DNA from 4 places in the Streptomyces sp. NPDC051987 genome. Region 4 is predicted to be linked to each of the others. Evidence: riboswitches for the same ligand, from Rfam matches in the RefSeq annotation. Region 4 holds a riboswitch; each other region holds the start of a gene.
The links. A riboswitch is a leader RNA that binds a small molecule or an ion and turns the genes downstream of it on or off. The one in region 4 is predicted to bind cyclic di-AMP.

Region 1 (7,293 bases), on a different contig from region 4:
GCTGTACGCGCTGTCCCCGCCACCGCTGCGCCGCACCCGGTAGCGGCGGTGCTTGGCGTTGGACTCCAGATAGTCGGCGAGGATCGCGTCCCGCTGAACGCCCACCGCGAGGAGTGTCACGGCTATGGAGACGCCCGCCCGGTCCTTGCCGGCCGCGCAGTGCATCAGCGCCGGGACGCTGTCCTCGGCGATCGCGTGCAGCACGTGCGAGTGTTCGTCGGTGCGGTCCTTGACGATCGTGCGGTACGAGCTCACCATCCGGGCCGCGGCTTTGCCCTCGCCCAGGAGCCCGCGCAGCTGCTCGATGTCACCCTCGCGGACCATCTTCCAGAAGTCGGCCCCGTGCGCGGGGTCGGTCAGCGGCAGGTTGACGTTCCGCACGCCGGGCAGCTCGACGTCCGGGCCCTCCAACTTCTGGTCGGCCGCGTTACGGAAGTCGAAGACGGTGTGCAGGCCGAGCGAGGCGAGGAACTCGGCGTCCTGCTCGGTCGCGTGCGCCAGATGGCCGCTGCGGAACAGCACACCCGACCGCACCCGCCGCCCGTCCACGGTCGGCAGGCCGCCCACGTCACGGAAGTTGCGCACCCCGGCCAGCTCCGGCTCGGTCGACGGGACCTGCTGCGTCACGGGGGCTCCTCCCGGTGGGCCCCGTCGGCGCGGCTCGTCGACGGGCACTGGCTCGACCATACGACATCGGTCTGCGCGGGCCAGGAGTTGTCCACAGGGCACCGCCGCCCGCTCCGACACCCCTCGCTTCCAGCACCCGGCAGCTCTTGCCTCCGGAGCCCGCGGCCCATGATGATGTTGGGGCTTGAGCGGATCTGTTGGCACCTGTGTGAGGTTCTCGATGCTGGACATCGCCGAAAACGGTCGTACCTGGCTCCTGTCCGGCCCCGGCAGCAGCTACGCGCTGCATCTGACGGAGGCCGACGAGCTGCTCCACCTGCACTGGGGCGCCAGAATCGAGCTCGCCGACGCCGAGGAGCTCAGCACCCGGGCACTGCCCGGCTACTGGCCCTTCGAGACCCCGCTGGACGGCCGGGAGGAGTATCCCGTCGAGGGCGGTCCCCGCTTCGTCCGCCCGGCGCTGTCCGTGCGCACGGAGGAGCGCCGCGGCACCGAGTGGACCTTCGCGTCGTACGAGGCCGACGCCGACGAACTCCGGTTGCGCTTCACGGACGACGGCATCGTCATCACCCTGCACTACCGGATGCGCGGCGACGTCGTCGAGCGCTGGGTCACCGTCGGCAACGAGGGGCACGCGCCCGTGGAACTGCTGCGCGCCGACCCCGCCACCTGGACCCTGCCCGACCGCGAGGGCTGGCGGCTCTCCCAGCTGCACGGCCGCTGGGCCGCGGAGTCCCGGCTGACCCGCGGCCCGCTCAGCTACGGGGAGAAGGTCATCGGCAGCCGCCGCGGCCACACCGGCCACCAGCACCTGCCCTGGGTCGCCCTGGACACCGATGCCACCGAGGAGCGCGGTGAGGTCTGGGGCTGCGCCCTCGGCTGGTCCGGCTCCTGGCGCATCGCCGTCGCCCAGCTCCCCGACGCGCGCGTGCAGATCACCGGCGGCGCCGGCTACGACGACTCGGGCCTGCTGATGCTGGCCGAGGGGGAGTCGTACACCAGCCCGGTCTTCGCGGGCCTGTGGACCGACGCGGGCTTCGGCGGGGCGAGCCGTGCCTGGCACGCCTACCAGCGGGCGTACATCATCCCGAACGCCGACCAGGACCGGCCGGTGCTGTTCAACTCCTGGGAGGCCACCAACTTCGACATCTCGGAGGACCAGCAGGCCACCCTCGCCCGCCGGGCCGCCGCGATCGGTGTCGAGCTGTTCGTGGTGGACGACGGCTGGTTCGGCGCCCGCACCAGCGACCGCGCCGGCCTCGGCGACTGGACGCCCAACCCCGACCGCTTTCCCAAGGGCCTGGGGCCCCTCGCCGACTACGTGCACGCCCTCGGCATGCAGTTCGGCATCTGGGTCGAGCCCGAAATGGTGAACCCGGACAGCGACCTGTACCGCGCCCATCCCGACTGGGTGCAGTACCAGCAGGGCCGGAAGCGCACCGAGCTCCGCAACCAGCTGGTTCTCAACCTCGCCCGCGAGGACGTCCAGGAGTACCTCTGGGAGCAGCTCGACGCGCTGTTGTCCAGCGCCCCGATCGACTACGTCAAGTGGGACTTCAACCGCTGCTTCACGGACGCGGGCTGGCCCGGCGAGCCCTACCCGCAGCGCCTGTGGGTCGACCACGTGCGCGGGCTGTACGCGCTGCTCGACCGGATCCGCGCGGCTCACCCGAACGTGGCCATCGAGTCCTGCTCGGGCGGCGGCGGGCGGATCGACCTCGGCATCATGAGCCGTACCGACGAGGTGTGGACCTCCGACAACACCGACCCGCTGGACCGGCTCGCCATCCAGCACGGCTTCAGCCAGATTCACCCCGCCCGGGTGATGTCCGCCTGGGTCACCGACAGCCCGAACCACCAGCTCAACGGCCGGGTCAGCAGTCTGCGTTTCCGTTTCGTCAGCTCCATGGCCGGGGCGCTCGGCGTCGGCGGCGACCTGTCGAAGTGGACCGAGGAGGAACTCGCCGAGGCCGGCCACTGGGTGGAGCTCTACAAGGAGATCCGGCCGCTGGTGCAGCGCGGCGACCAGTTCCGGCTGCGGCCGCCGGCCGGCGGGCTCAGCGCCGTGCAGTACACGCTCGGGGACGAGGCCGTCGTCCTCGCCTGGCTCCAGGCCCAGAGCTACGGCGAGCCGGCGCCGGCGCTCCGGTTGCAGAGCCTGGACCCGACGGCGTCCTACGAAAACCGTGACACGGGCGAAGTGCACCGGGGCGCCGTCCTGCTGCACCACGGGCTGCACACCGGGCTCAAGGGCGACCTGGACGCGACGGTCATCCGACTCCGCCGGGTCTGATCTGTCTGCCCGAATTGGAGCATTGGTTGTGACTCGTCATCTAATGAGGAGGGGTGGCATGACGTGCGTGAGGAGCGTCATATTCGTGACTGTCCGTCGCGCGTCATGTGCACGTAATTCCCGTTGTTCTTCGCGGAGATTGGAAAAGCGAAATAGGTCGAATTCACGGAGGGTGACCGGGAATTCCGGCAACGGATCATATGGGGCACGGACCGGCGGAACCGGTTGCTTGTCCGCGTCCGTCCTATTCCCTTACGTTCGCCACACATCCGGGCGGAACGCCGAATCCTGCCGCCGCCCGGAGCCCCACACACTCACCCGTACCCGGCAGGAGCGGGGGACCCACCAGGTACGACGGCCTGTTCCGGTTCCCGGGACGGCCAGGGGTGCAGCCGCGTGGCGACGCGTGGCCGGGCAGCTCCAGCCCGAACCCGACAGCTCACCTCGCAGGCGCCGGAGAGGAACGCGCCATGCCCGCGAAGGGTAAGCACCGACGCCCCACGTCCCCGCGTCTCACCCGCTCGATGGCCGTCGCCGGAACCGGTGGCGCCGCACTGGCGCTGCCGCTCATGGGAGCCACCGGCGCCCACGGGGCCCCCGAACAGGCCGTCTCCGCACAGGCTGTCTCCGCACAGGCCGCACCGTCGCGTCCCGCGATCGAACAGGCCGCGGCGCGAGCGACGGCCGCGAAGGACTCCGCGCACCGCGTCTACACGGTGGTGCCCGGTGACTACCTCTCGAAGATCGCCGAGGAGCAGCATCTCCGCGGCGGCTGGCACCGGCTCTACGCCGACAACCGGCAGGCCGTCGGCGACGACCCCTCGCTGATCCACCCCGGCCTCAGGCTCACGCTCGGCGGCCGGCACGTCGCGGCGCCGGACACCGCGGACTCCGGCTCCCGTGCCGAGCCGCGGCCGGACGAGCGGTCGTCGGCGCGGCCGGACGCGCAGTCGTCCCCCTCACTGTCGTCCACCTCCTCGCCCTCCTTCTCCTCCACGTCCCCGTCCGCGTCCTCGTCCGCGTCTTCGGCCTCGGCATCCGGCGGGTCGGTGACGGCCGTCTCCGGCTTCACCCTCCCGGTGACCGGTGCCTCCGTCGGCACCGGCTACCACGTCGCGGGCGGCATGTGGTCCAGCGGCCACCACACGGGTGTCGACTTCGTCGTCCCGACGGGTACCCCGGTCAAGGCCGTCGGCGCGGGCACGGTGGTCTCGGCGGGCTGGGGCGGCGCCTACGGCAACCAGGTCGTCATCCGGCTCACCGACGGCTACTACGCGCAGTTCGGCCACCTCTCCGCTCTCTCCGTCTCGGTCGGCCAGACCGTGACCGCCGGCCGGCAGGTCGGCCTCTCCGGGGCGACCGGCAACGTCACCGGACCGCACCTCCACTTCGAGATCCGCACCACCCCGGACTACGGCTCGGACGTGGACCCGGTCGCCTACCTCCGCGCGAAGGGCCTCGCCGTCGGCTGACCGGGTGTCTCCTTCTCGCCACGGACAGGCGATCGACACGTCAACACAGCTGATCAGAGCCTTATTCCAGGCTTGGCACAGTATTGGGAAGTGTCTTATCTCACCGCACGTCAACCCCTTATTACGGTCGCGTAGGTCACAACCGAAGGTGAATCATGGTCCGACGTGGCAGACGATTCGAAGAGTGACAAGGCATCAGTGATCGGGTCGTACGTGGCGGTGGGGGACAGCTTCACCGAGGGCGTGGGCGACCCCGGCCCCGACGGGGCGTTCGTCGGCTGGGCGGACCGGTTCGCGGTACTGCTGTCGGACCGGCGGCCCGAGGGCGACTTCGAGTACACCAACCTCGCCGTACGCGGGAAACTGCTCGACCAGATCGTGGCGGACCAGGTGCCGCAGGCCCTGGCACTCGCCCCGGACCTGGTCTCCTTCTGCGCGGGCGGCAACGACATCATCCGCCCCGGCACCGACCCCGACGAGGTGGCCGAGCGGTTCGAGCGCGCCGTGGCCCAGTTGACCGCGGCCGTCGGCACGGTGCTGGTGACCACCGGGTTCGACACCCGGGGCGTGCCCGTCCTCAAGCATCTGCGCGGCAAGATCGCCACGTACAACGGGCATGTCCGGGCCATCGCCGACCGGTACGGCTGTCCCGTCCTGGACCTGTGGTCCCTGAAGTCCGTGCAGGACCGCCGGGCCTGGGACGGCGACCGCCTGCACCTCTCGCCCGAGGGGCACACGCGCGTGGCGCTGCGCGCCGGCCAGGTGCTCGGCGTCGAGGTGCCCGCCGACCCGGACCAGCCGTGGCCGCCGCTGCCGCCCCGCGGCACCCTGGAGGTCCGCCGCGACGACGTGCACTGGGCGCGGGAGTACCTGGTCCCGTGGATCGGGCGCCGGCTGCGCGGCGAGTCGTCCGGCGACCACGTGACGGCCAAGGGAGCGCTCTCCCCGGACGACATCAAGATGCGGATCGCTTCCGTGGCCTGAGGCGGTACGGGCGGGGGAGTGAGCAAGGGGCGGCCTCCCTGCGGGCCGTCCCTTGCTGCCGGCACTGCCACTGCTGCTACTGCTGCTCGCGCAACCCCAGTTCGCGCTCCAGCGCCTCGTCCACCCACTCCTGCGCCCGGGCGCGGGGCACGGCACCCGGATACGAGGTCAGCTGGACGGCGAGACCGTCGAGCAGCGCCGTCAGCCGCAGCGCCGCCGCGGCGGGATCGGGGCACCGGAACTCACCCGCCGCCACCCCTTCGGCGATGACCTCGGCGATCGCCGCCTTCCACTGCCGGTCCAGGGCCTTGGTGACGTCCCGCAGCGCGGGTTCCCGCAACGCCACCGCCCAGCCCTCGATCCACAGCCGCCAGCCCTTCGCCTGTCCCGTGGGCGCGTACCAGCGCACCGCCGCACGCAACCGGCGCGCCGCCGACGTACGGCGGCCCAGCAGCTTGCGCAGGTGCGCCAGGTCGCCCTCGGCGGCGTAGGTGAAGGCGGCGGCGACCAGCTTCTCCTTCGTCGAGAAGTGGTACAGCACCAGTGCGTTGCTCACCCCGAGGGCCGAGGCCACGTCGGCGATCCGCACCGCCGCCACGCCCCGCGCCTCGATCTGCTCGATGGCGGCCCGCAGCAGCTCCTCCCGCCGCTCGGCCACGCTCAACCGCACTCTCGCCACGCGGTCACCCTAATCGGTCGTCCCACCGCCCGCGGTGCGGTCCGGGGCCGGCGGCAGTCGCGTGAGCGCCGGCCGCGTCGCCGCGTGCCGCCGCCCGCGGACTCCGCCGTGCCTCACCGGTACCAGCCGAACCGCTCCGCGATCACCGGCAGCCGGTCGGACACCAGGGCGTGCGCGGCGGCGCGCGGGGTCGTGCCGTCGCCCTCCGCGCGGTCCAGCATCAGCTCCACCAGGGCCCGCATCGAGCGGCGGGTGTGGGCGAACGCCTCGTCGGCGTCGGGCCCGATGTCTCCGAACAGGGTCCACCACCACCAGGCGTTGGTACCCGAGTTCACCACCACGTCCGGCAGCACGGTCACCCCGCGCGCGGTGAGCCGCTCCTCCGCCTCCGGCAGCACCGGCATGTTGGCCGCCTCCACGATCCAGCGGGCGGTGACCAGGTGCTCGTTGGCCGCGTCGACGACGTACGACACCGCCGCCGGCACCAGCACCTCCACGTCGGCGGACAGCCAGGCGTCACCCGGCAGGTCCGCGTCGCCGGGGCGCAGCACCGCGCGGTCGACGGTGCCGTACGCGTCCCGCGCGCGCAGCAGCGCCTCGACGTCCAGTCCCGCCGGGTTGTGGATCGTGCCCTTGACGTCGGCGACCGCCACGACGGTGAGCCCCGCGCGGGCGAGGAACCGCGCCGTGGCCCCGCCCATCGTGCCGAGCCCCTGTACGGCCACCCGCGTCCCCCGGTACGGCACCCCGGCCCGGTCCAGGGCCGTCAGCGCCGACTCGGCGACCCCGCAGCCGCCGACCAGCTCGTCCAGGCCGATCCCGTCCACCTCGACGGCGAAGGCGTCCGCCAGTCGCCGGCGGGCCGCCGCCTCGTCGTCCAGCAGCGGGTACACGGCCTGGATCGAGGAGACCAGCCCCGCCTCGGCCGCCGCCCGGTCCACCAGGTCCTGGGTGAGCCCCAGGTCCTCGCCGGTGGTCCAGAGACTCTCCACGTACGGCCGCATGGCTCGCAGGTAGCGGACCAGGAGGGCATACGCGCCGGGGTCCTGCGGATCGCAGTCGATGCCGCCCTTGGCGCCGCCCAGCGGAACGTAGCGGCCCTCGGGGTTGTAGTGCAGGGCCTCCTTCATCGTCATGCCGCGTGCGAGCCCGGTCACCTCCTCCAGGGTGCAGCCCGGCCGCATCCGCAGACCGCCGCTGGCCACGCCCCGCACCAGCCGGTCGACGACCAGGAAGCC
Region 2 (7,293 bases), on a different contig from region 4:
TGACCTGGGTGTAGCCGGCGTCGACCACGGCCGCGCCGCCGCTCGACGGGGTGAGCGTGAACTTCAGCGGGGTGCCGGTCTTGGCGTCCACCGCGATGCTGATCGCGCCGACCGTCGTGCCGGACTGCCTGGGCTTGATGACGAGCCGGTAGGCGTCGCGGCCGGCGACCTGGGCGGTGCCGTCGACCGTCACCGAGGTGGTGTCGTCCACCGACTTGAGGAACTGGTCGGCGAAGTCCTTGGGGGTGGCCGGAGCTTCGTGCTGCCCGGCCTTGCCGGAGTCGGGGGCGGTGGAGTGGTAGACCTCGTCGGACTTGCTGTCGTAGCCCCACACGTCGGTGCCGTTGTGGATGAGGCTGTACTCGGCGCCGCTCTCCAGCACCGAGACCTTCTGCTTCCCGGGACCGTCGGCGGCCACCCGCAGGGTGTGCGTGCCGGAGGCCAGCTCGGTGAGCTTGCCGGTCGGGTCGGCGGACGAACCGTCGCCGCTGCCGCTGCCCTGGGTCGCCCCCGAGAGCAGGCCGCTCTCCAGCCCGCCGAGGTCGGGCAGGCCGAGGTCGGTGCTGATCTTCACGGTGCCGGACAGCTGCTGCACGTCCGACTTGGCGATCTTGTCGATGAGTTCCTGCGCGGTGATCTTCGGCAGGTCGGGGTCACCCGAGTCGGCGAGCGCCGGAACCAGGCCGATGGTGGCCGCGGCGACTCCCACCACCGCGACCGGGACGACGTACCGTGCGGCCTTGCGGCGCCGCTCGGCGCGCAATTCGTCGCGCAGCTCGTCGTCGGCCTGCGCGGCGCCCGTGGTGTCGTCGGATTCGTACGGTGCCATGTGTGCCTTACCTCCGTCGTCGGCGGCGGCCGTCCTCGCAGGTGTCCCACCCCGAGCCGCCATTCTCACCCGAATCGGTGAGCGGTGGTGATTTCCGTGGTTTCCATCTCACCAAATCGGGGGCGGGTAAGCGTCAGACCATGGAGCCAACTCCGCGTACACCTGCGGTATGACACAAGGGTGGAGGCGCCTTCCCCGACCCGTAGGGGTCGGGCGACGAAGGCGCCTCCCGGAGAGGTTGCCGGTGCCGTCGGCCGTCCTGGTCAGGACGGCTGCGGTGACGGCACCGCCGTCGGTGCGGTCCACCGCGCGGTGGCAGACCGGCCCGCGCCCGGCTCGGCGGAGCTACCCGGCGCGGTGCACCACCGCGTCGCACAGCTCCACCAGCGCGGCCTTCGGGTCGCACTCCGGCAGCGGGGCCAGCGCGGCCCGCGCCTCCTCCGCGTACCGGACCGCGTCGCGGCGGGCCAGCTCCAGCGCGGGATGGGCGCGGAGGGCCGCCAGCGCCTCCGCGTGCCGTGCGTCGTCCGTGAGGTCGGAGTCCAGCAGTTCGCACAGGGCGATGTCCTCGGGCAGCCCCAACCGGGCCGCGCGTTCCCGCAGCCGCAGCACCGGAAGCGTGGGCACGCCCTCGCGGAGGTCGGTCCCGGGGGTCTTCCCGGACTCCTGCGAGTCGGAGGCGATGTCCAGGACGTCGTCGGCGAGCTGGAAGGCGACACCGAGCCGTTCGCCGTACTGGGTGAGGACGTCGACGACCGTCTCGTCGGCGCCGGACAGCATCGCGCCGAAGCGGCAGGAGACGGCGACCAGCGAGCCGGTCTTGCCGCCGAGCACGTCCAGGTAGTGCTCGACCGGGTCACGGCCGTCCGACGGTCCCGCCGTCTCCAGGATCTGGCCGGTCACCAGCCGCTCGAACGCGAGGGCCTGGACCCGGACCGCCTCGGGACCGAGATCGGCGAGGATCTGGGAGGCGCGGGCGAAGAGGAAGTCGCCGGTGAGCACGGCGAGCGAATTGCCCCAGCGGGTGTTGGCGCTGGCGACGCCGCGTCGCACGGAGGCCTCGTCCATGACGTCGTCGTGGTAGAGCGTGGCCAGATGGGTGAGCTCGACGACGACGGCCGACGGCACGACACCGGGCGCGTACGGGTCGCCGAACTGCGCGGCGAGCATCACCAGCAGCGGGCGGAACCGCTTCCCGCCGGCCCGCACGAGATGCTGTGCGGCCTCCGTGATGAACGGGACCTCGCTCTTGGTGGCTTCTAGCAAGCCTTCCTCGACAGCCGTCAATCCGGCCTGGACATCGGCTTCCAGAGCCTGGTCCCGCACGCTCAGCCCGAACGGCCCGACGACGGTCACGAGGGGTCTCCTGTCTGCTGGTGTCTACTGGCGATTACGCGGTTTGTCGATAGGTCGCTGCCATCACTCAAGTCAGCGTATCCGGTCAGGTTTCGATCACCGATAGCGCCCACGGTTACACCCCGGGCGCTATCGGATCACGACCGTTATGTTTTTGATCGGACGATACGACCCGACATCCACTGACTTAACAGCAAGTGCGGGCAGTTGTCCCGAACCGTGACGCAGGCCGTGTCCCGCACGGCCGACACCGGGTCCGGACCGAGGGACGCGACCGGAGACCGCCCGAGGGCGGTCCGTCCAAGGGCGGCCCGTACGGCGGCGAGCCTCCCGACTGACTACTGCCCGGAAACGGCCTCCCCTCTCCCGGCCGGCATCACCTTCCCGGTCGCACCCCCTCCACCCCCTCTCGACGTGACGAGCGTCACGCGAGCACTCGGCGACGCGACCCGCCCCCTCGCCGTTCACGATCACTCCCGACACCCGAACGCGTCAATCACCTTCCCCGAGGCACCCGATCGAGCGAGGGGGACCACGGCGGACCCGACCGATCGCCCCGTCGCCCAGAAGGGGCGATTCGCGCGAATGCGGGCCGGAAGCTTTCCCATCGAACCGGGAAAAAGACGGATTCAACGAATCCCTCTTGTCCGTTTTGCGATTATTGCGATTTCGTGAAGTAGGTCACGTGACCTGGGACACCCAAGGGCAGGTGAGGCGACCCTTCCTTCCCTTCCCTGTAAGCCAGTTGAGGGTTGGCGACCGCAAAGGATCAAGCGTCACAAACGCCACATCATGAGGTCAATCAGTGTTTGTGCGAATCGACTACTTGTTCCCGAGATGTGCTCTCGCATACGTTCCCGCTCGCCGGGCGGACGCCGAATCCTGCCGCCGCCCGTCGTGACCCATCGACGAGTCCATTCGCACGGCAGGAGCGGGGGAACCAGGTAAGTCGCCGGACCGGGCGACCGACGTCATCACGGACGTCGTTCCGGAACGGCTAGGGGTGAAGTCGCATCGTCTTCGGACGGTGCGGCCGGGCACTCCCCGGGCCCGAACCCGACAGCTCACCTCGCAGGCGACGGAGAGGAACTTCGCCATGCCTGCTGCCGTTCAGCACCACCGCCCCCGCCGCAACCGCATCACCCGCGCGCTCGTCGTCGCCTGCACCGGCGCCGCCGTCCTCGCCCTCCCCCTCATCGGGGCGACCGCCGCCTCCGCCGCCGCCGGCTCGTCCACCCCGACGGCTTCGAAGACCCTGGCCGGGTACCCGAACAACCTCGACGGCTGGATCCGCGAGTCCCTCGCGATCATGTCGGAGAAGCACATCCCGGGTACCTACAACGGCATCTACCGCAACGTGATGCGGGAGTCCTCCGGCAACCCGCGGGCCATCAACCTCTGGGACTCCAACGCCCGCGCCGGCATCCCCTCCAAGGGCCTGCTCCAGGTGATCGACCCGACGTTCAGCACCTACCACGTGGCCGGCACGTCGTTCGACATCTACGACCCGGTCGCGAACATCACCGCGGCCTGCAACTACGCCGCCGCACGGTACGGCTCGATCGACAACGTCCACGGCGCGTACTGACCGACACACCGATCAGTCGAAGAGTCTTTCGAGGACGACGGCGATGCCGTCGTCCTCGTTCGACGTGGTGATCTCGTCGGCCAGCGCTTTCAGTTCCGGATGGGCGTTGGCCATCGCCACCCCGTGGGCGGCCCACTCGAACATCGGAATGTCGTTGGGCATGTCACCGAACGCGATGGCGTGCCCGGAGCTCAGCCCGAGATGGTCCGCGGCCAGCGCGAGCCCGGTCGCCTTCGTCACCCCGCACGGCTGGAGTTCGACGGTGCCCGGCCCCGACATGGTGACCGTCGCCAGCGACCCGACCACCGAGCGGGCGGTGGCCGCCAGTTCGTCGTCGGACAGGGTGTGGTGGCGCAGCAGCACCTTGCTGATGGGCGTGCACCACAGGTCCTCGCGCCGGGAGACCCGCAGCGCGGGCAGCGTGGGGTGCGGCATCAGATAGCCCGGCTCGATGAGCGTGAGCCCGTCGACGCCGTCCTGGTCGACCGCCGCGTACACCTGACCGACCTCGGCCTCGATCTTGCCGAGCGCGGTCTCCGCCAGCTCCCGGTCCAGGGTGACCGACCACAGCAGCCGGTCCGCGCCGGCGTCGTACACCTGTGCGCCCTGGCCGCAGACCGCGAGTCCCGTGCAGCCGAGGTCGTCGAGGAGCGGACGCACTCTCGGCGCGGGGCGGCCGGTCACCACGAGGTGGCGGGCACCGGCCCGGCCGGCCCGCGCGAGTGCGGCGAGAGACCGTTCCGAGAGGGTGTCGTCGCCGCGCAGCAGCGTGCCGTCCAGGTCGGTGGCGATCAGTGAGTACGGGGAGGGTGCGACCATGATCAGAGAATACGGACAGCACGCCTCTGGGACTCACCGTGCGTTTCGGCCTCAACTGGCGCCCGTCACCGGGGTGATGGGGCCGTGGTCAGTGGCGGGCGTCACCTCGCCGGCGCGGTGGTCGCACGGTTCCCCTTCCAGGTGACGCGGTGGCTACGTCGTGGAGGTGCCGGAGCCGCGGCGGCTGGTGCGCCACAGCTGATAGAGGTGCTTCGCGCCCGGACGCACGAAGCGGGCGAGCATCGTGGCGAACGGCATCGGGTCGTCACCCGCCAGCCAGGCCAGCTCGGTCCCGCTCGGCCGCTTCGGTGCGTGCGGTGTCGTGTAGCCGCTGCGGCGGTAGGCGAGGAGGGCGGGCAGGTCGATGTTCTCCACGACGAACTGGTGTCCGGCGCGCTGTTCCCCCTCCGGAACCCGGCGGCCGGTCAGGTCCAGGTGCATGGCGCGGACGACGTCCACCCCCGACTCGCTCTCGAAGAGCCGGAACTGGGCGCCCATGCGCGGGTTGAAGTCGAGCAGCTTGTACTGCCCGTCGCGCCGGTCGAAGCGCAGGTCGAGGTCGATGATGCCGGTGAAGCCGATCTGCTTGATGAAACGCGCGGCGAGGTCGGCGAGTTCCGGGTTGTCGACGACGCAGGCGTTCGCGGTCATGCCGGCGTGCGGCGGCCAGGAGCGGACCTTGACGCCGGTGAACAGGGCGCGCGGATGGGAGTCGGCGTCGAAGTAGCCGTGCACGATCCAGTCCTCGGCCTCCTCCCTCGGGAGGTACTCCTGGAGGATGACACCCGGATGAGTGCCCCAGTCACGGGCCAGGGTGAGCAGCCCCTCACGGGTGGCGATCCGCGTCGTCCCGTTGACGGCGGGCTGCTTTCGCCGGACGAACGCCTCGCGGTTCTTGGCCACGATCGGGAAGCGGGCCTTCTCCGCGAACTCGACGATCTCGTCGTAGGAGTCCGGGAAGGCGGCCGCCGGGCTCGGGATGCCGTGCTCCACGCACAGCTCGTGCAGGCCCTGCTTGCTCGCCAGGCGGCGCGGCAGTTCCGCGTCCACGCGCGGGAAGAGGAAGCGGTCACCGAGTGCGTCCTGGTGCTCGGCGATCAGGACGGCGGCCTCCTCGTCGGTGGGGATCAGCACGGCCGGCCGGCCGATACGGCGGCCGATGCGCAGCAGTCCCTCGACGAGATGATCCGGTTCCTCGGCGCCTGTCGTCGGCCACACGAACGCCCGCTTGAGATAGCGGGACGAGGCCGCCGGTGTGTACGCGTCCTCCGTTATCGCGTACATGGGAACGCCCAGGCGGCCCAGACTGCGAATCGCGCCGACCCCGCCGTGGTGCAGCGGATAGTCGCCGAACTTGACGATCAGGCCCGGTACGTCGCGGTCCGCCTCGAACGGCACGCTGACGGCGTTCCTGGCCACGGGTCCCCCCACGTGTCCCCCTTCGGACCGGACCCACCCCGTCCGTGTCCCCAAAGGACGCTAAGCCGGAATTGCCCCCTCCGACAAGGGCTATTGGGACATTGCGAACTCTTTAGACACTGCCCCTACAACCAACTCACCCGTAACGTGTGGCGCGACCACATGGAACGCCCCGCGAGGCCAGAGCGACGTCGCCACATGACCGGCCTCCGCGCGGCACGGATGAGAGCGAGGCAGTCACCCCATGCCCCCCTTGCCACCCTTCGAGGTCCCCGAGGGTGACCCCTTCGGCCCGCACAACCTTCCGTACGGCGTGTTCTCGACCCCCGGGAGCACGGAACGGAGGGTCGGCGTCCGCCTCGGCGACCACGTCCTCGACGCCGGGGCCGCGGCCCTCGCGCTCGGCTCCCCGTACGCCTCCCTGCTCGCCCGCCCGACCCTCAACGCGCTGCTGGCCGCGGGCCGTACCGCCTGGTCCGACGTGCGACGCGCCCTGACCGCCTGGGTGACCGTGCCCGCGCACCGCGAGACGCTCACCCCCCTCTTCCACCCGCTGTCCGAGGTGACCCTGCACCTGCCCTTCGAGGTCGCGGACTACGTCGACTTCTACGCCTCCGAGAACCACGCCCGGAACGCCGGCCGCATCTTCCGCCCGGACGCCGCCGAGCCGCTCACCCCCAACTGGAAACACCTGCCGATCGGCTACCACGGGCGGGCGGGCACGGTCGTGGTGTCCGGGACGGACGTCGTACGACCGTCAGGACAGCGGAAGGCGCCCTCGGATCCGGCACCGGTGTTCGGACCGTCGGCGCGGCTGGACATCGAGGCCGAGGTCGGCTTCGTCGTCGGGGCGCCGTCGGCGCAGGGCAGGCCCGTGGCGCTGGGGGACTTCAGGGAGCACGTGTTCGGCCTGTGCCTGCTCAACGACTGGTCGGCGCGGGACATCCAGGCCTGGGAGTACGTCCCGCTGGGCCCGTTCCTCGGCAAGTCGTTCGCCACCTCGGTCGCGGCGTGGATCACGCCGCTGGACGCGCTGGAGGAGGCACGGACCGCCCCGCCGAGGCGCACCCATCCGCTCCTGCCCTACCTGGACGACACCGCGGAGGAGCCCGCCGGTTACGACCTGCGGATCTCGATCGCGATCAACGGCCACACGGTGTCCGAGCCGCCGTTCTCCACCATGTACTGGACCGCCGCCCAGCAACTCGCCCACCTGACGGTCAACGGCGCCTCGCTGCGCACCGGAGACCTGTACGGCTCCGGCACGGTGAGCGGCGCGGAA
Region 3 (7,293 bases), on a different contig from region 4:
CGTCTTCCACGTCGCCTCGCCGTTCCTGATGCCCGAGCGGATCAAGGACGGCCGACGGGACGTCGTGGACCCGGCGTTGCTCGGCACCCGCAACGTCCTCGGCAGCGTGCAGCGCACCCCCGAGGTGGCGACCCTGGTCCTCACCTCCACCGTGGGCGCGATCTTCGGTGACTACGCCGACGTGCGCGAGATGCCCGGCGAGGTGCTGACCGAGAAGTACTTCAACACCACCAGCACGGTGGAGAACAACCCGTACCACTACGCCAAGACCGTCGCCGAGCGCGCCGCCTGGGACGCCGAGGCCGCCCAGGACCGCTGGCGCATGGTCTCGATCAACCCCGGCCTGATCCTGGGCCCCTCGCTCACCCCCGCCTCCGAGTCCGGCAGCCTCTTCCTCCTGGACGAGCTGTTCAAGGGCTACTTCTGCTACGGCGCCCCGGACTTCAGCTTCACCACGGCGGACGTCCGTGACGTGGCCGACGCGCACATCGCGGCGGCGGAGAACCCGGCGGCCCGGGGCCGTTACATCGTGGCCCACGAGACGATGACGTCCTTCCACGAGATGTCCCGGATCATCCGCACCCGCCACCCCTGGGACCCGCGCCTGCCGCGCACCGCGCTCCCGCACGCGCCGGTACGCGTCCTCGGTCCGCTCTTCGGCCTCACCCAGGACTACATACGCAAGCACCTCGGCATCCGCTTCCGCGTCGACAACAGCCGAAGCGTCGACGAACTGGGGCTCGTCTACCGGCCGGTCGAGGAGACCCTCCTCGACCACCACGAGAGCTGGCGCGCGCGGCGGCGGAGGGTCTGACCCCGGGGCCGCTCGGTCAGGCCGGGCGGATCACCCGGTGGATGGCCGACTCCCCGGCGTTGTAGATCGACTCCTCGCGGATGAGCGCGCCGGGGCTGGGCGCGTGCACCATCGTGCCGCCACCCGCGTAGATCCCGACGTGGCTGTCGTCGTCGAAGAAGAAGATCAGGTCGCCCGGTTCGACGGCGGCCAGCGTGATCGGGGTGCCGGCCAGGGTCTGCTCCGGCGCGCTGCGCGGCAGCGTCACCCCGGCGGCGCGCCAGGCGGCCTGGGTCAGGCTGGAGCAGTCGTACGCTCCCGGCCCGGTCGCCCCCCAGACACACGGTCGGCCGATCTGCTCCCGCGCGAACGCGAGCGCCTTCATGGCCTTGCCCGGCTCGGCGAAGGCGACGGGCGCGGCCATGGGCGCGGGTGCGGTCATGGCCGCGGCCGGAGCCGGGGCGGCGACCTGCGCGGGCGCGGTCGCCAGGGGGGTGGTGGGCAGCGGCGCCGTGACGACCGGGGGGAGGGGCGGCATCGCCATGGGGGGCGCCGGTGCCGGTGCCGATGCGGTCGCCGTCGCCATCGCGGCCGTCATCGCTTCGGGCTGCGCGGTCATGGCCGCCGGCATGGGGGCGGTCATCGGCGTCGGCATCGGCGCGGGCATCGCGGCGGCGGGCGCTGCCGTGGGCATCGCGGCGGTGGCGTAGGCGTAGCCGGTCTCGGCGGGCTGCGGGCCCGCGGTGTAGCCGCCGGTCATGCCGGCGGCGGGTGCCGCGGCGAAGGAGGGGGCCGACGGCATGGGAGCCATGGCAGCCATGGGCGCCGGGGCGGCGGGGGCTGCCGTGGGGTACGTGTACGCGCCGGTGGCGTAGGCGGTGTCGGCGGCGGCCTGGGGCACCTCGGCGTAGGCGGCGGGCGCGTTCGGCGACATGACCCGGAAGCCGCCGAGGTCCATCGGGCCCGGTGCCGGGGCGGGAGCGGCGGGCGTCGCGGTCGGGAAGGCGCCGCTGTCGGTGGTGGCGGCGGTGGGGAAGGCGCCGCTGTTCGTGGGGGCCACGGGCGGGAGGACGCTCGTGCTCACGGCGTCCGGGTTCGGGAAGGCGCCCGCGTCGGCCGGGGTCGGCATCGGGAACGAGCCCGTGGCGCCCGGCGTCATGATCCGGAAGGAGCCGGAGTCCCCCGGGGTCGGGGCCTGGGAGACGCCCGCATCCAGGGAAGACGCGCTCTGGTAGGTCCCGCCGCCCGAGCCGCCCGGGGTCATGACGCGGAACCCGCTGGTGTCCGGACCGGGTTGGTTCGGGGTGGTGTCGATGTTCCCGGGGGTCATGACGCGGAAGCCGCTGAGATCCGGGGTGGGCTGGTTCGGGGTGGCGTCGGCGTTCCCCGGGGTCATGACGCGGAACCCGCTGGTGTCCGGACCGGGTTGGTTCGGGGTGGTGTCGGCGCTTCCGGGGGTCATGACGCGGAACCCGCTGGTGTCCGGACCGGGTTGGTTCGGGGTGGTGTCGGCGCTTCCGGGGGTCATGACGCGGAAGCCGCTGGTGTCCGGGGTGGGCTGGGCCGGGGTGGCGTCGATGTTCCCCGGGGTCATGACGCGGAAGCCGCTGGGATCCGGGGTGGCTCGGCGCGGGGCCCTGTCGGCGCCGCCAGGGGTCATGATGCGGAACGTGCCGGTGTCCGACGGGGACACGATCGGGATGCCGCCCGTCTCGGTCACGGCCGGGAGCGCGCGGGTGGCGGCGAGGGCGTCGGTCCGTGCGGAGTCGCTGCCGGTGCGCTGGCTGGGTATGCCGACGGCGGGAGCCTGCCACTGCGGCGCCGCCGGGGCCTGCCTCTCGGGTGTGGGCCAGGGGCTGGGCGGCTGCGGCACGGGCTGGGCAGCCGGAACCTGGGCAGGTTCGAGCGCGGCGACCGCGCGCGGCCCGGTGCGCTGGGACAGCATCTCGCGCGCCTTGGCCAGCTTGAGCTGGTTCCTGGTCTTGAAGGCACCCGGCGTGGGCCGCTGCGGTGCGGCGGAGGGCAGGGCCCTGGACGCATCCGAAGGGGCCGCGGTCACTGCCCCGGCGGACCCGGCCGTCAACTCCAGCTTCGGCCGGGCCGGCAGCTCGCGGACGACCTCGACCTCGCTCTGCCCGGACCCCGCGGTCAGCTCCAGCCGCGCCGGACCGGAGTCCTCCAGCTGGGCGAGCAGGTCGGCCGCCATGGCGCTGACCGGCCGCCGTGGACCGGGCCGCTCCGGCATCCGGTCGGTGGGCAGCGCGGCCGGGACGCTCGGCCCCAGCTTCGCGCGCGCCCCCTCGAACCACTCCCGCGCGATGTTGTCGAGGCCCGGGTCGTCACGGCGAGGCCGCTTGAACAGCGGGACACCGCGCGAGCGCGAGCCCCCGCCCGCCGCGCGCGTGGCGTTGTAGTTCCCGGTGGCGTTCTCGGCCTGGTCGTAGAGGCTGTCGATCCGCTGTCGAACCTCGTCACGGCTCTCGGGCGCCATTGAGGGGTCGTGCTCCTTCCGTACTCCGCCTACCGGGTTAGCTGTCGGGTTCGGGCGGTCGAATCCGGAAGGCATGCCCTACGGCCCCTGTCCTGACGGACGGTCGGCCGATTCACCCCAGTGGTTCGGTTGGGTCCCCGGCTCCGTGTTCGCCCCTGTGGGGCACCGGACTCGGCGGAGGCCGCGCGGCCCGGCGGGGTTCGCCGGGGGGAGCCGAACGGCTTAAACGTCAACTTAGCCAACTTGTGTCACTCGTGTGAAGGTTGAGGTGCGTAATGTCCGATACGTATTTGTGATGTTCGTCGTAGCGTTCGGAACTCGACCGTACGGGACGGCATTTCGCGCTCATCGATCACTTTCGCAGGGTCACCGGCTCGTCGCCGTCAGTCGCCTTTTCCTTCTTCGCCGCCGGTGCGTGACTCCCGATTTCTGTGAGGTCGCCGTGAATTCGCGATTCTGTTGAACACGGTGGCGTCGAGGGCCGTATGGGGCAGGGGATTTCCATGCCCGGCCGCACTCAGACCCAGGGGACGACCTTGAGACGCAACAGGCGCAGACGTCCGACCGGCGCACGACGCGCGACCTTCGCAGCGGTCGCACTGATGCTCGGCGGCGGCGGACTGGTCGCGGTGAACGTCTACGCCTCGGCCACCGAGAGCGGCGGGGACCAGCAGACCCGGGTCGCCACCGGCCAGGTGCTGTCCGCGCCCACCATCTACTGCCCCGACGTCGGCAGCCGGCTGACGACGGTGCCCGACGGGGCCCGCGCCGACGTCGACGGCGAACTCGCCAAGCTGGACCAGCAGGTCGCGGCCGCCTACCAGCAACTCACCCAGTCCGCCGCGGCGATCGAGCAGAACCCCGGCCTCGCCGACCAGGCGATCATGAACCCGCTGAAGGAACAGCGGTCCGCGTCGATCCAGCGCATCGCCGACGCCATCGCTCGCGAGGCCGACCGCCCGCAGGGCCTGGACGACCTCGCCGCCTGCACCCTGAGCTCCTCGAACCAGGGCACCGGGCAGCCGGCGTCACCCCAGGACGGGGCCGCGCCGAGCCAGAGCGGCCAGGGTCAGGGCAGCGCCGCGCCGAGCCAGGGCGCCGGCGGTCAGGGCGGCAACGGCCCGGTCGCCGCCGACTACGCGGACATCACCTCCGTCCAGCCGAACGTCACCACGCCGGCCGAACAGCCCGGCGGTTCCACCGGCACCTTCTCCTCCAGCTGCGGTGTCAACGCGAACGGCCTGTTCAACTCGGACAACGTGATCGTCGCGCCGGGTGTCTCGAACGGCGCCCACCACTTCCACGACTACATCGGCAACCAGTCCAACAACGCCTTCGCCAGCGACCAGGACCTCGCGAACGCCGACACCAGCTGTGCCGACAAGGGCGACAGGTCCACGTACTACTGGCCCGTGCTGCGGCTGCAGAACGGCAAGCAGGAGCGGGACGCCGACAAGCCGGGCGGCGGCACCGAGGGCAACGCCGGGCAGATCGTCACGGCCAAGCAGGTCACGCTGACCTTCGAGGGCAACCCGACCTCCAAGGTCACCGAGATGCCGCGGCTGCTGCGCATCATCACCGGCGACGCCAAGGCGTTCGTCAACGGGCCGGCCAACGCCAACGCCTCCTGGAGCTGCACCGGTTACGAGAACCGCCAGCTCAAGGACAAGTACCCGCTGTGCCCCGCGGGCAGCGACGTCGTGCGCACGTTCAGGTTCCAGAGCTGCTGGGACGGCCGGAACATCGACAGCGCCAACCACCGCACCCACGTGGCGTTCGAGGCGCCCGACGGCAGCTGCCCGGATGGTTTCCGGGCCATCCCGCAGCTGGTGCAGCGCATCGTCTACGCCGTGGACGCGCCGAGCCTCGCGGACGGCGGCCGTACCGTCCCGCTGTTCGCCGTGGACTCCTTCCCTGAGCAGCTGCACAAGCCGGTCACCGACCACGGCGACTTCATCAACGTCTTCGACGAGAGCCTGATGCGGACGATGGTCGACTGCATCAACTCCGGCCGGACCTGCGGGGCCGGGGCCGCCGAGCAGCCGCCGTCCCAGGGCGCGGAGCCGACCCCGAGCGAGACCGCGAGCCCGGTCGCCCCGCCGGCCCAGACCCAGAGCGCCGAGCCGTCCGAGCCGGCGACCGAGCAGCCGCCGTCCGGGCAACCGTCGGCCCGGCCGCCGTCGTCCGAGCCGCCGGCCGGCACCCCGGCCACGCAGACCGCCCCCGCCGCCGGGGCCACCGAGCTGCCGAAAGTCGACGCGAGCGTGTCGCCGAGGCATACGACGACCACGAAGTCGTCGGGCGGCGGTGTGATCAGCAAGGCGACGCAGCGGCCCGACACCCAGGCGCCGAACGCCACCGCCACTGCTGCCGCCCCGCCGACCGCCACCGCTGCCGCCGCCCCCACCGCCGCCCCCAGCGGTCAGCAGACCCCGGCCACCGGCGGCCGGACGGCGCCCCAGACCGAGCCCCAGGCGGTCCAGAGCGGACTCGCCGCGACCGGTGCCCACCTCTGGCCCGCCGTCTTCGGCGGGCTGCTGCTGGCCGCCGGGGCCCTGCTGCTGTGGTGGACCCGGCGGAACCCGGCCTGACCCCCTCACGCCCCTTCACCCCGAGCCCCCGAGCCCCGGAGCCCGCGGCGTCCGCCGCGGGCTCCTCGTCTCCTCGCGACGGCACCGGCGCCGCCCCCTGCCCTCCCGCGCGCGCACTGCCCCGGACCTCTGCCGACTGTCCGTCCTATTACCGAACCGTAACCTGACGGCTGCTACCACGAGTAACCCAGGGTTCGTTACCGTCGGGTAAACCGCACCCCTCCCCGTCGGCCGCTCCGGGGACGTCCGCCGCACCTCCCACGTCCGGCACGTCCAGGAGGTTCCCCATGCCTGCCCGCGTTCGCCTGCTGGCCACCGCCCTCGCCGCGGCTGCCTGCCTCTGCCTGCAGACCCTGCAGGCCACCGCCTCCCAGGCGGAGGTCTCCCGCGGGGTCACCATCCCCGCCTTCTACGATCCGCCGGCCACCCTGCCCGCGGCCGACGGCGCCCTCGTCCGCACCGAACACCTCCCGCTGGCCCTGAGCCTGCCGAGCCTGCCCGGTCCGCTGCCGGGCAGCGCGACCCGGCTGATGTACAAGTCCACCGACGCCGCGGGCGACCCCGTCGCGGTCACCGGCGCCTACATCGAGCCCGCCGCCCCCTGGCTCGGCCCCGGGGCCCGCCCGCTGGTCGCGCTGGCCCCCGGCACCATGGGGCAGGGCGACCAGTGCGCCGCGTCCCTGGGCCTGGAACACCCCCTGGTCCTCAACGGCCGGACCGTGTCCGTGGGTTACGAGGACCTGTCGATCTACCGGCTGCTCGCCGAGGGCGTGGCGGTCGTCGTCACCGACTACGTCGGGCTCGGCGCGACGGACCGGCTGCACACCTACGTCAACCGGCTGGACGGCGCCCACGCCGTCCTGGACGCCGTACGCGCCGCCCGGAGCCTGCCCGGCTCCTCGGTCACCGCCGCCTCGCGGGTGGGCCTGTTCGGCTACAGCCAGGGTGGCGGCGCGACCGCCGCGGCCGCCGAACTCCAGCCCTCCTACGCCCCGGACATCACCCTCTCCGGCACCTACGCGGGGGCGCCGCCCGCCGACCTCACCGCCGTCACCGCCGCCATCGACGGCAGCGACCTGGCCGGCGCCCTCGGGTGGGCGGTCAACGGCTTCGTCCAGTCGGACCCGGCGCTCCGGCCGCTCGTCGACGCCCACCTCGGCACGGCCGGCCGGGCTGCCCTCGCCGACCTGTCCACCATGTGCGTCGGCGACGCGATCCTCGCCTACGGCTCCCAGCACAGCACCGCCTGGACGAACGACGGCAGCTCCATCTCCGAGGTCGTCGCCGAGGAGCCGGCCCTCCAGGCCTTCCTCGCCGACCAGCGCATCGGCAGGACCGCGCCGGCCGGCCCGGTCCGGGTGGCCACCGGCGTCAGTGACGACCTCGTCCCGCACGCCCAGGCACGGCGGCTCGCCGTC
Region 4 (7,293 bases):
GAGCACCTGCACGACGTGCGGGGCGTCCGGCGCCTGATGGTCGAGGGCGGCGGCACGGTCCACACCCAGCTCCTCCAGCAGGGCCTGGCCGACGAGCTCCAGCTGGTGCTGGCCCCGCTCTTCGTCGGCGATCCGAAGGCCCCGCGCCTGTTCGGGCCGGGCGGCTACCAGGCCGGGCGGCTGCGGCTCCTGGAGACCCGCCGTATCGAGGACGTCGTCCTGACCCGGTACGAGCCCACGGCCCCGGGCACGGGCGCGGTGCCGTCCGCCGCCGACCGCCACTGGCTGCGGCTCGCCTGCGAACTGGCGGCCGACTGCCCGCCCTCCCCGACCGCGTTCAGCGTCGGCGCGGTGGTGGTCGCGTCCGACGGCACGGAACTGGCCCGCGGCCACTCCCGGGAGGCCGGCGATCCCGTGGTCCACGCGGAGGAGGCGGCCCTGGCCAAGATCCCCCCGGCCGACCCCCGCCTGCCCGGCGCCACGGTCTACACCAGCCTCGAACCCTGCACCCGCCGCGCCTCCCGTCCGCACCCCTGCGCCGAGCTGATCCTGCGGGCCGGGGTACGGCGGGTGGTGACCGCCTGGCGCGAGCCGGACACGTTCGTGACGGCGGCCGACGGGACGGGGGCGTTGCGCGAGGCGGGGGTGTCGGTGCTGGTCCTGGAGGAGTACGAGACGCCGGCGAAGGCACCGAACGGGCATCTTCTCGGGTGAGGGGGAGACCGAGGGGGGAGATCGAGGAGGGGCGGGCCGCGGTGCTTTTGCGGGTGCGGGTGCCTGGGGGTGCTCGCACAGTTCCTCCCCCAGCCTTCGGCCGGGGGGACCCAGCACCCCTTCGGGGCACGTTGCGGCAGCGCCCCTTCAGGGGCGCGGGGAACTGCGCGACAAGCCCCCACCGGCCCGCGGCCAGGTACCGCGCCACCGGGCCCAGGGTCAGCATTCCGCTGGCGGCGCCGGCGTGTGGGGCGCGCAGCTCGGCTACGACGCTCCCGGGGTGTGGAAGGCCTGGGCGCCGGACCTGGACCACCAGCTGACCCGCGCCGGGCATTGCATGGCCGAAGAGGCACCCGACGAGATCGCGGCCACGATCGGGGGCCTGCCGGCCCGGAACCTGCACCGCTTGTTTAACCCGTGCGACTCCCGGTCTTCGGATGGCGTATGCTGGTGTCACCGACGCGGGGTGGAGCAGCTCGGTAGCTCGCTGGGCTCATAACCCAGAGGTCGCAGGTTCAAATCCTGTCCCCGCTACTGAAGCCCAGGGCCGGAATCCGATGCATGCATCGGATTCCGGCCCTGAGTCGTATCCAGCGCTCCGTGGACGTGGTCACCACCGATACCTGTGGGACTCCTGAGCCGAGCCGCGCGCCTCGTCGACTCGACCGTTTTTGACCGGTCATGGCAGGTAAGTCCAGGCTTTGAAAGCTTAATGATCAAGGCCAACAGCTTGGAAACTGATAGCCGGGTCTATTAACGTTCGATAACGCAGCGCGGTCGTCCCAGCCGTCACCCGAGACGGCTCCGTGCGCACGCGCCGAATCCCGCAAGGGAACCGGGGAACCACCACCTTGGGGTGAATCGCACGTCTACCGCCGGGTACGAAACGGCAGGTATACGCGCGTAGGAGACCTTCCTGCTCCGAACCCGTCAGCTAACCCGGTAGGCGGCGGAAGGAAAGGAGTGCGCCCGCGTGGCGTCCAACCCGCCTGCTCCCACAGCCCCGTTCGTGCCCAGCCAGCGCCGACCCGACACCTTCGGCTACGGCGGCTACCGCTCCGACGAGGGCCCCTTCGAGGAGTGGAACCCCACCGAGGAGTCCCTCGCCGCGGTCCGCGGCCGGCACCGGGTCACCAAGCAGAAGGGCGGCGGCCTCGCCCGCAGCTCCACGGTTCTCGGCGTCGGCGTCATCGCTGCCGTCGGCGCGGGCGGCATGGCCAGCGCGAACACCGGCAAGCCGCCGGTCTCCATCTCCCTGTCCGACCTGCCCTCCTCCGTCAGCTCCCTGCTGGGCGAGGACAGCGGTCACCAGGCCGTCCAGACCGCCCTCAGCAGCGTCACCACGGCGGCCGCCACCGACGCGGACTCCTCCGCGGACGCCGGTGAAGCGCTGCGCAGCCGGATCATCGCCCAGGCCGCGCAGCAGCAGAGCCAGCTCGACACCAAGGCCGGCGCCAAGGCCGCCGCCGCCGCCGACAAGGCGCTCGCCGCCGCCGAGGCCAAGGCGGAGAAGGCGGCCGCAGCGAAGGCCGCCGACGCCAAGGAGAAGGCCGAGGCGTCCGCGAAGCAGAAGGCCGAGCAGGCCCACCTCGCCGAGCTGGCCAAGCAGTACACGCTGCCGGTCGTCTCGTACACGCTCACCGGCACCTTCGGCCAGGCCGGCTCCATGTGGTCCTCCGGCTACCACACCGGCCTCGACTTCGCCGCGCCCACCGGCACGCTGATCAAGGCCGTGCACAGCGGCACGGTCACCGAGGCGGGCTGGGCCGGGGCCTACGGCTACCGCACGATCATCACCCTCGACGACGGCACCGAGCTGTGGTTCTGCCACCAGTCCTCGATCGGCGTGAAGGTCGGCCAGAAGGTCGCCACCGGCGACGTCATCGGCCGCGTCGGCGCCACCGGCAACGTGACCGGCCCCCACCTCCACCTGGAGGTCCACCCGAACGGACAGGCCACCGCCATCGACCCGATGGCCTGGCTGCGCGGCAAGGGCCTCAACCCCTGACCCGGACGGGCCGCGAGACCTTTACAAGACCCGACACCTCTACAAGACCCGACGCCTTTGCAAGAACCGACGCCTTTACAAGAACTTCGTGTTGCGCCGGGATGGGGCGTGCGGGGACGCGTGTTGAAGTGGGGCATGACTGGTTCTTCCGCATCCCTCCGCAAGCTCGGCGCCTCCGACCTGGAGGTCTTCCCGCTCGCCCTCGGCGGTAACGTCTTCGGCTGGACCGCCGACGAGGCCGCCTCGTTCGCCGTGCTCGACGCTTACACCGCCGCGGGCGGCAACTTCGTCGACACCGCCGACTCGTACTCGGCGTGGATCGAGGGCAACAAGGGCGGCGAGTCCGAGACGATCATCGGCAAGTGGCTCAAGGCGCGCGGCAACCGCGACGACGTCGTCATCGCGACCAAGGTCAGCCAGCACCCCGAGTACCCGGGCCTGTCCGCCGCCAACATCAAGGCCGCCGCCGACGCGTCCCTGCGCCGTCTGGGCACCGACCGCGTCGACCTGTACTACACGCACTTCGACCAGCCCGAGGTCCCGGTCGAGGAGATCATCGGCGCGCTGGACGAGCTGGTGCGGGCGGGCAAGGTCCGGCACATCGCCGCGTCCAACATCACGCCGGAGCGGCTCCAGGAGTCCCTGGACTTCTCCGACCGCGAGGGCCTCGCCCGCTACGTCGCCCTCCAGCCCCACTACAACCTGGTCTCCCGCGACACCTACGAGGGCCCGCTGCAGGACCTGGCCTCCCGCACCGGCCTCGCGGCCGTCCCCTACTTCGCCCTGGCGTCCGGCTTCCTCACCGGCAAGTACCGGCCCGGCACGACGGTCGACAGCGCGCGAGCGGGCCGGGTCGCCCAGTACGCCGAGTCGGAGCGCGGCCAGAAGGTCCTGGCGGCCCTCGACGAGGTCGCCGCGGCCCACGAGGCCCCGATCCCCACGGTCGCCCTGGCCTGGCTGGCGGCCCAGCCCACCGTCACGGCCCCGATCGCCTCGGCCCGCACCCTCGACCAACTCCCGCCGCTGCTGGGCGTGGCAGAGCTGACCTTGACGGACGAGGACCTCAACAAGCTGACGACAGCCTCCGCCTGACGGCCCGCGCCCGGCGGCCGCCGGCGACTTCTCCTGCGCCGCGACACCGCTCAGCCACCACGGCGCGTCCCGGCGGTGCCGTACCCTCCGCGGCCTCGGAGCGCTAGCTCCGGTACGGGTTGTACGACGGGTACGGCACCGCCGCCCCCTGCCACCCCGGGACGGGCGCCCCGTAAGGCGACGGCACGTGAGCGGCGTACCCCGGCCAGCCGCCCGGCGCGGCCGTCCGGGCCGCGTACTCCAGGGCCGGCCGCACCAGCTCCCGTCGGCCCCACAGCTCCGCCAGCAGCTCCCGCTCCCGGACCACGAAGTCGGCCCCCGCCCGCCCCCGCTGCCCCCGGCGCCGCAGCAGCGCCAGCGTCGTCGCGTACCCCTCGTACTCGGCGACCGACCTCCCCGCCGCCTTCCCGAAGTGGTACGAGGCGTACTCCCGGGCCATCTGCCGCGCCCGCATCGACCCGAGCACGAACGGCTCGGCCGCCCCCAGCCACCCCGCGTAGACGTACGCCGGCAGCTCTTCCCGCACGGTGCGCAGCTCACGCTGGCGCGTCCACACGGCCAGCCAGGTCAGCAGTCCGAACGTCGGCACCATGAACATGGTGTAGACGGCGAAGAAGCCGAACTGGCCGAACGTCGACGACCCGTTCCAGAACGCGTGCATGCTCATCGCCAGCAGCAGCCCGGCGAGCGGCACCAGCACCCGCCGCGTCCGCTGCCGCTCCCCGGAGAGCGCGGCGATGCCGAAGCCGATGCCGGTGAGGACGGTGAAGAGCGGGTGCGCGAACGGGGACATCACGATGCGCACGAAGAAGGTGGCGGCGGTGACGGAGGCGATCCCGCTGTCACCGGTCAGCTGGTCGGTCCCGAAGGCCGTGCCGAGGTAGAGGATGTTCTCGGTGAACGCGAACCCGGTGGCGGTGACCCCGGCTATCACCACCCCGTCGACGATCCCGGTGAAGTCCCGTCTGCGGAAGAGGAAGACGAGGAGCACGGCCGCCGCCTTCGCCGACTCCTCGACCACCGGCGCTATCACGGTCGCCCCGAGCCGGTCCGCGCTGCTCGGATCCGCGGTCGCCGTCGCTATCCACTTCGTCGCGAAGCTGTTGGCGACGATGGCTATCAGCGCGGCCGCGCAGGCGCCCCACGCGAAGGCGAACAGCAGGTTCCGCCAGGGACCGGGCTGCACCCGGTCGAGCCACCGGAAGGCGGCCACGAGCAGCGGCACCGGCAGGACGGCGAGGCCGAGCCCGACCAGGAAACCCTCCGTCCCCGTCTGCTCCCGCACCAGCGCGAGGATCACCAGGCCGGAGAGGGCCAGCAGCGTGCCCGGCGCCCCGTACCGCACCCAGCGCCGCTGCCACCAGCGGGGTGGAGGGTGCTGCGGATACGGCGGGTACGGCGGCGGAAAGGTGGCCACGGCATCGACCCTAACGAGGTGACTCCCGACGGTGCTGCTCGCACTGCCGCACCCGGTGCTGTACGCGGCGGAAGAGCAGATCGTTCACCACATGTCCCTTGTCCAGCCCCTGGCCCTCGAAACGGGTCAGCGGCCGATGCGCCGGACGTGGCGCGAAACCGCCGTCGGCCTGCGTGTTCTCGAACTCCGGGTGGGCGCCCAGCACGTCGAGCATCTGCTCGGCGTACGGCTCCCAGTCCGTCGCGCAGTGCACGATCGCGCCGGGGCGCAGCCGGGTCGCGGCGAGATCGAGGAACTCGGCCTGGATCAGCCGCCGTTTGTGGTGCCGCTTCTTGGGCCACGGGTCCGGGAAGTACACGCGCAGCCCGTCCAGCGAGTCCGGCGTCAGCATCTCCCGGAGCAGGATGATGGCGTCGCCGTTCCCGACCCGGACGTTGGACAGCCCGTTCTGGTCGGCGAGGTTGAGCAGGTTCCCCTGACCGGGCGTGTGCACGTCGACGGCGAGGATGTTGACGGCCGGGTCGCCGACGGCCATCTGCGCGGTCGCCTCGCCCATCCCGAACCCGATCTCCAGCACCACCGGGTTGCCGTTCCCGAACAGCTCGCCGAGGTCGATCACCCGCTGCCCGTCGATGTCCAGGCCCCACTTGGGCCACAGCCGCTGCAGCGCGTCGGCCTGCCCGGCGGTGACCCGGCTGCGCCGCGGCTGGAAGCTGCGGATCCGCCGCTCGAAGTGCGACCCGGCGGGATCGGCCCTGGGCCCGTCCGGGAACCGGGGCTCGCCCTTGGCCCGGGTGTGCCGGACGGACACCCCGGGGGCGTGCGGCGGCTGCTCGCCGGACTCGGGGGTTTCGGTTTCGGAGGCATTGAGGAAATCAGACACAGTGGGTCGATTTTACGGCCCTGCGGGGGACGGCCGACGGGGTCACACCGCGTCCAGCATCGCCAGCGCCCGCCGTGCCACCTCCCGCCCGATCGGCAGCGAGGCCGTCGCCGCCGGCGAGGGTGCGTTCAGCACGTGGACCGCCCGCGGCGCCTCCTTGATCAGGAAGTCGTCGACGAGCGTGCCGTCCCGCAGCACGGCCTGCGCCCGTACCCCCGCGGCCGCCGGCACCAGGTCCCCCGCCTCGGCGGCGGGCAGCAGCCGGCGCACGGCCGTCGTGAACGCCTTCTTCGACACCGACCGGCGCAGCTCCCCGCCCCCGTACTTCCAGTGCCGCCGGGCCAGCGCCCAGGCCCCCGGCCAGGCCAGCGTCCCGGCGACCTCCCACGGCCGTACGACGCCCCAGCCGTAGCCCTCCCGGGCCAGCGCCGGCACCGCGTTGGGCCCGATGTGCACGCCGCCGTCGATCCCGCGGGTGAGGTGCACCCCGAGGAACGGGAACGCCGGGTCCGGCACCGGGTACACCAGCCCCCGCACCAGCTCCGGCCGGGCCAGTTCGTAGTACTCCCCCCGGAACGGCACGATCCGCATCCCCGGGTCGTCCCCGGTCAGCCGCGCGACCTCGTCGCAGTACAGCCCCGCGCAGTTGACCAGCACGCGCGCGCGGACGACGGCACCGTGCGCGGTGAGCACGGCCACGCCCCGCTCCGGCCGCCGGTCCACCCGGACCACCCGCGCGCCGTACCGGATCTCCGCCCCCGAGGCCCGCCCGAGCTGCCGGGCGACCCCGACGAAGTCGCACACCCCGGTCGTCCCGACGTGTATGGCGGCGAGGCCCCGCACCTCGGGCTCGTACTCCCCGATCTGAGCGGCCCCGAGTTCCCGCACCGGGATGCCGTTCTCCCGGCCGCGCTGCACGAGCGCGTGCAGCCGGGGCATCTCCGCCCGCTCGGTGGCGACGATCAGCTTGCCGGTGACGGCGTGCGCGATGCCGTACTCCGCGCAGAACTTGACCATCTCCGCGCCGCCCTCGACGGCGTACCGCGCCTTCAGCGACCCCGGCCGGTAGTAGATCCCGCTGTGGATGACCCCGCTGTTCCGGCCCGTCTGGTGCCGCGCCGGCCCGGCCTCCTTCTCCAGCACGGTGACCCGGGTCCCGGGCGCGGCACGAGTGATCGC

Region 1: linked by a shared signal. The riboswitch ahead of AB0M11_RS00585 (LysM peptidoglycan-binding domain-containing M23 family metallopeptidase) and the one ahead of AB0M11_RS31810 (M23 family metallopeptidase) in region 4 are both predicted to bind cyclic di-AMP.
Region 2: linked by a shared signal. The riboswitch ahead of AB0M11_RS18095 (transglycosylase SLT domain-containing protein) and the one ahead of AB0M11_RS31810 (M23 family metallopeptidase) in region 4 are both predicted to bind cyclic di-AMP.
Region 3: linked by a shared signal. The riboswitch ahead of AB0M11_RS25945 (NlpC/P60 family protein) and the one ahead of AB0M11_RS31810 (M23 family metallopeptidase) in region 4 are both predicted to bind cyclic di-AMP.

The regions. Positions count from the first base shown of each region.
Region 1 is NZ_JBFAXI010000001.1:131,004-138,296, reverse strand. It holds gene AB0M11_RS00595 (tyrosine-protein phosphatase) at 1-627, opposite strand, end outside; gene AB0M11_RS00590 (alpha-galactosidase) at 848-2,920, shown strand; cyclic di-AMP (ydaO/yuaA leader) riboswitch at 3,226-3,386, shown strand; gene AB0M11_RS00585 (LysM peptidoglycan-binding domain-containing M23 family metallopeptidase) at 3,391-4,392, shown strand; gene AB0M11_RS00580 (SGNH/GDSL hydrolase family protein) at 4,591-5,376, shown strand; gene AB0M11_RS00575 (TetR family transcriptional regulator C-terminal domain-containing protein) at 5,453-6,055, opposite strand; gene AB0M11_RS00570 (Glu/Leu/Phe/Val dehydrogenase dimerization domain-containing protein) at 6,169-7,293, opposite strand, start outside.
Region 2 is NZ_JBFAXI010000029.1:66,325-73,617, reverse strand. It holds gene AB0M11_RS18105 (DUF2092 domain-containing protein) at 1-829, opposite strand, end outside; gene AB0M11_RS18100 (polyprenyl synthetase family protein) at 1,175-2,185, opposite strand; cyclic di-AMP (ydaO/yuaA leader) riboswitch at 3,082-3,276, shown strand; gene AB0M11_RS18095 (transglycosylase SLT domain-containing protein) at 3,282-3,773, shown strand; gene AB0M11_RS18090 (HAD family hydrolase) at 3,786-4,592, opposite strand; gene AB0M11_RS18085 (ATP-grasp domain-containing protein) at 4,746-5,990, opposite strand; gene fahA (fumarylacetoacetase) at 6,265-7,293, shown strand, end outside.
Region 3 is NZ_JBFAXI010000053.1:24,717-32,009, reverse strand. It holds gene AB0M11_RS25950 (NAD-dependent epimerase/dehydratase family protein) at 1-814, shown strand, start outside; gene AB0M11_RS25945 (NlpC/P60 family protein) at 831-3,284, opposite strand; cyclic di-AMP (ydaO/yuaA leader) riboswitch at 3,295-3,471, opposite strand; gene AB0M11_RS25940 (DUF1996 domain-containing protein) at 3,887-5,875, shown strand; gene AB0M11_RS25935 (lipase family protein) at 6,163-7,293, shown strand, end outside.
Region 4 is NZ_JBFAXI010000082.1:14,348-21,640, forward strand. It holds gene AB0M11_RS31795 (dihydrofolate reductase family protein) at 1-714, shown strand, start outside; partial or broken gene AB0M11_RS31800 (alpha/beta hydrolase) at 962-1,108, shown strand; tRNA gene AB0M11_RS31805 (tRNA-Met) at 1,175-1,248, shown strand; cyclic di-AMP (ydaO/yuaA leader) riboswitch at 1,520-1,680, shown strand; gene AB0M11_RS31810 (M23 family metallopeptidase) at 1,688-2,722, shown strand; gene AB0M11_RS31815 (aldo/keto reductase) at 2,858-3,814, shown strand; gene AB0M11_RS31820 (PrsW family intramembrane metalloprotease) at 3,918-5,231, opposite strand; gene trmB (tRNA (guanosine(46)-N7)-methyltransferase TrmB) at 5,242-6,114, opposite strand; gene lhgO (L-2-hydroxyglutarate oxidase) at 6,157-7,293, opposite strand, start outside.